DNA from 2 places in the Saccharothrix sp. CCNWYY140 genome. Region 2 is predicted to be linked to the other one. Evidence: riboswitches for the same ligand, from Rfam matches in the RefSeq annotation. Region 2 holds a riboswitch; the other holds the start of a gene.
The links. Region 2 has a riboswitch for glycine ahead of gcvH (glycine cleavage system protein GcvH). Riboswitches for the same ligand answer to the same signal wherever they lie in the genome.
Positions count from the first base shown of each region.

Region 1: linked by a shared signal. The riboswitch ahead of gcvT (glycine cleavage system aminomethyltransferase GcvT) and the one ahead of gcvH (glycine cleavage system protein GcvH) in region 2 are both predicted to bind glycine.

Region 1 covers NZ_JBBEGC010000041.1:6,975-10,467, reverse strand. Annotated here, with positions in the region: gene glyA (serine hydroxymethyltransferase) at 1-585, opposite strand, end outside; gene gcvT (glycine cleavage system aminomethyltransferase GcvT) at 600-1,781, opposite strand; glycine riboswitch at 1,807-1,910, opposite strand; glycine riboswitch at 1,912-2,001, opposite strand; gene WBN91_RS19605 (DUF3817 domain-containing protein) at 2,070-2,372, opposite strand; gene WBN91_RS19600 (hypothetical protein) at 2,395-2,766, opposite strand; gene WBN91_RS19595 (helix-turn-helix transcriptional regulator) at 2,928-3,416, opposite strand.
Region 2 covers NZ_JBBEGC010000010.1:116,730-120,222, reverse strand. Annotated here, with positions in the region: gene WBN91_RS08685 (L-serine ammonia-lyase) at 40-1,404, opposite strand; gene gcvH (glycine cleavage system protein GcvH) at 1,411-1,791, opposite strand; glycine riboswitch at 1,916-2,007, opposite strand; gene ald (alanine dehydrogenase) at 2,211-3,317, shown strand.

The DNA of each region.
Region 1 (3,493 bases), on a different contig from region 2:
CACCGAGTCGGCGATCCGGCGGAACTCGGCGAAGTCCAGCTGCCGCGGGTAGGCCGACCAGCCGGCCACGATCAGCTTCGGCTTGTGCTCGGCGGCCAGCGCCTCGACCTCGGCCATGTCCACCCGACCGTCCACATCGGACACGTGGTAGGGCACGACGTTGTACAGCTTGCCGGAGAAGTTGATCCGCATGCCGTGGGTCAGGTGGCCGCCGTGCGCCAGGTCCAGGCCCAGGATCGTGTCACCGGGCTGGAGCAGCGCGAACATCGCGCACGCGTTGGCCTGCGCGCCCGAGTGCGGCTGCACGTTGGCGAACCCCGCGCCGAACAGCTCCTTGACCCGCGCGATGGCCAGCCGCTCGACCACGTCGACGTTCTCGCAGCCGCCGTAGTAGCGGCGGCCCGGGTAGCCCTCGGCGTACTTGTTGGTCAGCACCGAGCCCTGCGCCTCGAGCACCGACACCGGCGTGAAGTTCTCCGAGGCGATCATCTCCAGCGTGCCCTGCTGCCGGCGCAGCTCGGCGGCGACCGCCTCGGCCACCTCCGGGTCGAACTCCGCGAGGGAGGTGTTGAAGTGCTCGGACATGGTGGGGTTTCTCCCTACGAGTTGCGCTTGTAGAACGGCAGGGCGACGACCTCGACGGGCTCCTGCCTGCCCCGGACGTCGACGGACAGCTTGGTGCCGGGCTCGGCCTGCGCGGGCGGCACGTAGGCCATCGCCACGGAGTAGCCCAGCGTCGGCGACAGCGCGCCGCTGGTGACCTCGCCGATCGGGGCGCCCTCGGCGTCCAGCACGGCGTACCCGTGGCGCGGGGCGCGGCGGGACTCGGTCTTCAAGCCCACCAGCTTGGCCTCGACGCCCGCGCCGGCGACCTCGGCCAGCGGCTCGCGGCCGACGAAGTCGCCGGGCTTGTCCAGCTTGACCACGCGGCCCAGGTTGGCGTGGTAGGGCGTGCGGGAGGTGCTCAGCTCGTTGCCGTACAGCGGCATCCCGGCCTCCAGGCGCAGGGTGTCGCGGCAGCCCAGGCCGGCGGGCCGCAGGTCGTGCGGCTTGCCCGCGTCGAGGAGCGCCTGCCACACGTGCGGGGCGTCGGCCGGGTCCAGGAACAGCTCGAAGCCGTCCTCGCCGGTGTAGCCGGTGCGGGCCAGCAGCGCGGGCTTCCCGGCCACCTCGGTCGGGTAGGAGGCGTAGTACTTGACCGTGCCCAGGTCGGTCTCGGTGAGGCCTTCGAGGATGGCGACCGCGTTCGGCCCCTGCACGGCCAGCAGCGCGTAGTCGGTGGACTTGTCCTCGACGGTCGTGTCGAAGCCCTCGGCGCGCTCCTGGAGGGCGGCGAAGACCACCGCCGCGTTGGACGCGTTCGCCACGACCAGGTACTCCTGGTCACCCGTCCGGTACACGATCAGGTCGTCGATCACGCCGCCGTCGGCCTGGCAGATCATCGTGTAGCGGGCGCGGCCGACGCCGATCGCGCTCGCGTGGCCGACCAGCGCGAAGTCCAGCGCGGCGCCCGCCTGCGGGCCGGTCAGGACGATCTCGCCCATGTGGGTCAGGTCGAACAGGCCCGCCGACGTGCGCACGGCGTGGTGCTCGGCCAGCTCGCTGTCGTAGCGCAGCGGCATCCGCCAGCCCGCGAAGTCGGTGAACTGGGCGCCCAGCGCCTCGTGCTCGGCGTGCAGCGGCGTCCGGCGGGTTTCCACGGGGTCCTCCCTGGGGGCGGGCACGGCAGGGTCGCCGACCGGGTCGGTCGGCCTGCCGCTACGAAGGATGACACGGTCCATCGAGACTCCTCGTTCCGAGTGAGCCTCCCCCTCTGTCATGAGCCTGAGAGCTTCGCCGCGGTCCCGCACGTCGGCGGGTGCGCGGCTTGCACCGTGGGCGAGGCGCGGTGCGCCTGCTTTCCAGAGTTGCCTTCGTCGGGCGGTAGCTGTGCCTGAGAGATTCCGGGGAGGAGTTGCTCCTTCGGCGCCCCTGGGACGGGGACTCTCCCGCGCGACATCGACGGCCGTGTTCAGTTGGTACCGCCAGACGCTAGTTGTGCCTGGTAGGGCCAGTCAACACGGGCACGGTCAGAGCGCCCGCTCCAGGCGGACGCTCTCCACGACCTTGCGCTCGGCGTAGAAGGACACGAACGGGATCGTGCCCGCGAGCAGCACCAGGGCCGTGCCCTTGAGCGACCAGCGCGCCTTGAGCGCCAGGTCGACCGTGATGACGAGGTAGATCGCGTACAGGAAGCCGTGGACCGGGCCGACGACCTTCATCATCCCGTCGGCGTCGCCCACGTACTTGACCAGCATCGCGGCCACGAGCAGGAGCAGGCCCACACCGACCACGTAAGCCATGAACCGGAACCGGCCCAACGCACCGCTCATCGCCCTACCGACCGCCTTCGCTCTAGCGCTGGTCCCGCGCGTTCAGCTCCCGGAGGTAGCGGTTGTAGGCCGCCAGCTCGTCGTCCTCGTCGTCGTGCGCGGGTGTCCTGACGGGGTCCACGGTAACGACCGGCTCCGACGGCGCGGCCACCGGCTCCTGACGAGCGTCTTCGGCCTTGCGCTGAGCCGCGAGCCTGCGCATCCGCCACACCATGAAGGCGGGGAACAGGCCGAACAGGGGCCACTGGAAGACGTAGCCGAGGTTCTGGAACGTGCCACCGGCCTCGGAGAACCGCTCCCACTGCCAGTAGGCGAGACCGCAGCAGACCACCAGCGAGAGCAAGCACACAACGGCGATCGCCACACGTTGGGGGGTGATGAGACCGCTGCGCACGGCTCCAGGGTACTTCGAGCCACCGACGAGGCGGCGCTCAGCCGGAATGGGCTCCCCGCACAGGAGCCCGCCCTCCCGGTTCGCGCTGGTCCCGACCACGCCGCGCCCTCACCGCGCGACGCCCTTGCGCCGCGCCACGCTCGCGCGTGGCGCGCCCGACATCACGCAACGCCGTCCCGGCGCTGCCGCTGCAACCTGGCGACACACCAGGCCGCCGCACTGCCCCGACGCAGGTGCTGGAGCACCGTCATCGGTCCGAGCCGACGTCCCAGGTCGGCGGGCGTGAGCCCGGCGGCCCGGTAGTCGAGGGCCCGCTGGTCCAACGGGCTGATGCCCGCGTCCCACCACGCCTCCGCCTCGGACAGGTCGCCCACGAGCTGCCAGTAGCTCGCTGCCGCGGCGAGCAGGACCTCGGGCACCTCGGGCGCCCGCTTCCGCATCGCCGCGACGTAGGCCGGGTCCGCGGACTCGACCTTCACCAGGCCGCGCGGTCCGCCGTTCGCCCGCTGCACGGGGATGCCCGGCGCGGACGGCGGGGCCTCGGCCAGCCACTCGTCCTTGATCCGGTTCACCTCGCGCAGCTCGGCGTCGTCCGAGCGCTCGGCCGCCCACTGCCGCAGCAGCTCGTCGACTCCGGAGTCCTCGACCATTCTGCCTCCTCGTCGGTCGAAGATCAGCCAATGCAGCGCACCGTATTAGCGGGTACCGACAACCGCTAGACCCCGGT
Region 2 (3,493 bases):
TTACCGAGGTGGAGCCCGTCACTGGTCGGGGCCCGGATGTCAGCACTCGATGACGTTCACCGCCAGACCGCCGCGCGCGGTCTCCTTGTACTTGACCTTCATGTCCTTGCCGGTCTCCCGCATGGTCTTGATGACCTTGTCCAACGACACGAAGTGCGATCCGTCACCCCGCAGCGCCATCCGGGCCGCGGTGATGGCCTTGATCGACGCCAGCGCGTTGCGCTCGATGCACGGGATCTGCACCAGGCCGCCGATCGGGTCGCAGGTCAGGCCCAGGTTGTGCTCCATCGCGATCTCGGCCGCGTTCTCCACCTGCTCCGGCGTCCCGCCCAGCACCTCGGCCAGGCCGCCCGCCGCCATCGAGCACGCCGAGCCGACCTCGCCCTGGCAGCCGACCTCCGCGCCCGAGATGGACGCGTTCTCCTTGAACAGCACGCCCACCGCGCCCGCCGTCAACAAGAACCGCACCACGCCGTCGTCGGACGCGCCGGGCACGAACCGGGTGTAGTAGTGCAGGACCGCCGGGACGATGCCGGCCGCGCCGTTGGTCGGCGCGGTCACCACCCGGCCGCCGGCCGCGTTCTCCTCGTTCACCGCCAGGGCGAACAGGGTCACCCAGTCCATCACCCGCAACGGGTCGGTGGCGTAGTGCTCGGCGGCCATGCGCTGCCGCATCTCCGCCGCCCGCCGCCGGACCTTCAGGCCGCCCGGCAGCACACCGGTCTCCGTGCAGCCCCGCTCGACGCACTCCTGCATGACGCCCCAGATGTGCAGCAGGCCCGAACGGACCTCCGCCTCCGTGCGCCACGACAGCTCGTTGGCCAGCATGACCTCGGAGATGGACAGGCCGGTCTCCCGGGTCCGCGCCAGCAGCTCGTCACCGGTCTTGAACGGGTGGGCCAGCTCCGTCTCGTCGGCCTTGATGCGGTCGGTGCCTGAGGCGTTCTCGTCGACGACGAAACCGCCGCCGACCGAGTAGTACACGGCCTCGTCCAGCACCTCGCCGCCCGAGTACGCCGTGAAGCTCATCCCGTTGGGGTGCAGCGGCAGGGACTTGCGCCGGTGCATCACCAGGTCGGTGTCCTCGTCGAACGCGATGTCCCGGACCCCGCCGAGCAGCAGCCGCTTCGTGGCGCGGATCGCCGCCACCCGCCCCTCGGCCTCGACCGGGTCGACCTCCTCGGGCTTGTGGCCCTCCAACCCCAGCAGCACGGCCTTGGGGCTGCCGTGACCGTGACCGGTCGCGCCCAGCGAGCCGAACAGCTGGGCGTGCACCCGGTCCACGGACGTCAGCCGGTGCCCCAGGCGCGCGACGAACATCGTGGCCGCGCGCATCGGGCCGACCGTGTGGGAGCTGGACGGCCCGATGCCGACGGAGAACAGGTCGAAGACGCTGATCGCCACGGCGGGTCAGTCCCCGGTCAGTTCCGCGTACTTGCCGGCGGTCAGCAGGCCCGTCGCGTCCTCGACGCGCACCTTGAACAGCCAGCCGGCGCCGTACGGGTCGTTGTTGATCAGCGACGGGTCGTCGGCGGCGGCCTCGTTGACCTCCACCACCTCGCCGCTGACCGGCGCGTACAGGTCGCTCACGGACTTGGTGGACTCCAGCTCGCCGCACACCTCGCCGGACTTCACGTGCTCGCCGACGGTCGGCAGCTGCACGAACACGATGTCACCGAGTGACTCCGCCGCGTAGGAGGTGATGCCGATCGCCACGGGGTCCTGGGTACCCGGCGCCCAGTCCACCCACTCGTGCTCGGCGGTGTAGAGCAGGTTCTCCGGAAAGGTCATCTTCAGCGCTCCTGAGGCCACGGTCGGGTCAGATCCCCACTCTGTCCTGGGACCTGAGAGCTTCGCCGCGTCGCTGCGGCTTGCACCGTGGGTGCGCGCCGTGAAGCACGCTTTCCAGAGTCGCCTCGCCCGAGCGGTTCTCGTTGCCTGAGAGTGTGCGGGGTACTTGCTCCTTCGGCGCCCCGGACGTGCCGGGGACTCTCCCGCTCGGGTTCCGGTGCCCGTCGTGCGGGCACCCCGGCCGATGTTCAGTTGGGCGGTCGCCGAGCACGCTAAGTCCCCGTCACCGCGGTGTCAACGCGCGTCCAGAGTTGTGCGCTCGACACAATCGGACCCCTGCCGGTTGGTGCTGCCAGCACGATGACAGTGGATCCGGAGTACCGGACCTTGGGCGTAACAACGCCTGTGAGGAGCCCACCGTGCGGATCTCAGTACCCCGCGAGATCAAGAACCACGAGTACCGCGTCGCGCTGACCCCCGCCGGCGCCCACGAGCTCACCCTGCGCGGCCACGACGTGTTCGTCGAGGCGGGTGCGGGCCTCGGGTCCGCCATCACCGACGAGGAGTACCTCGCGGCCGGCGCGAAGGTCCTGGCCACCGCCGAGGACGTGTGGGCCGAGGGCGACCTGGTGCTCAAGGTCAAGGAGCCGATCGCGCGGGAGTACCCGCTGCTGCGCCGGGGCCAGACCCTGTTCACCTACCTGCACCTGGCCGCCGACCGGCCGTTGACCGAGGCGCTGATCGCGTCCGGCACGACCGCGATCGCGTACGAGACCGTGCAGACCGCCAACGGCGCGCTGCCGCTGCTCGCGCCGATGTCGGAGGTGGCGGGCCGGCTGGCGCCGCAGGTGGGCGCGTTCTCGCTGATGAAGCCGTCCGGCGGCCGGGGCGTGCTGCCCGGTGGCGTGCCCGGCGTGCACCCGGCGCGCGTGGTCGTCATCGGCGGCGGCGTGGCCGGTCTGAACGCGGCGACCATCGCGGTGGGCATGGGCGCGGACGTGGAGATCCTCGACACCAACGTGGACCGGCTGCGGCACATCGACGCCCTCTACCGGGGGCAGCTGCGCACCGTCACGTCCAACCGGTACTCGGTGGAGCAGGCCGTGCGCGAGGCCGACCTGGTCATCGGCGCGGTGCTGGTGCCGGGTGCGAAGGCCCCGAAGCTGGTGTCCAACGACCTGGTGGCGCAGATGAAGCCGGGTTCGGTGCTGGTGGACATCGCGATCGACCAGGGCGGCTGCTTCGCCGACTCGCGGCCCACCACCCACGCCGACCCGACCTACCAGGTGCACGAGTCGGTGTTCTACTGCGTGGCGAACATGCCGGGCGCGGTGCCGCGGACCTCGACGTACGCGCTGACCAACGTGACCCTGCCCTACGCCGTGGCGCTGGCCGACAAGGGTTGGCAGGCGGCCCTGCGGGCGGACAAGTCCCTGGCCCTGGGCCTGAACGTGCACGACGGCCAGCTCACCAACGAGCCGGTCGCCGCAGCACACGACCTGGCTTACACGCCGTTCGAGGTCTGAGCGGCTTCCACGAAGGAGGGGCGTCCACCACCGGGTGGGCGCCCCTTCTCGCATGTGAGCGCTAAAAACGCGACCCGCTCAACCAGCCTGGGGGTCACTGGGAGCGGGTCGCGCAAGCCAATCTTAGCGGGCGCCGGCAGCCCGTGCCCAGCCACCCCAGCCATCTGCGCACAATT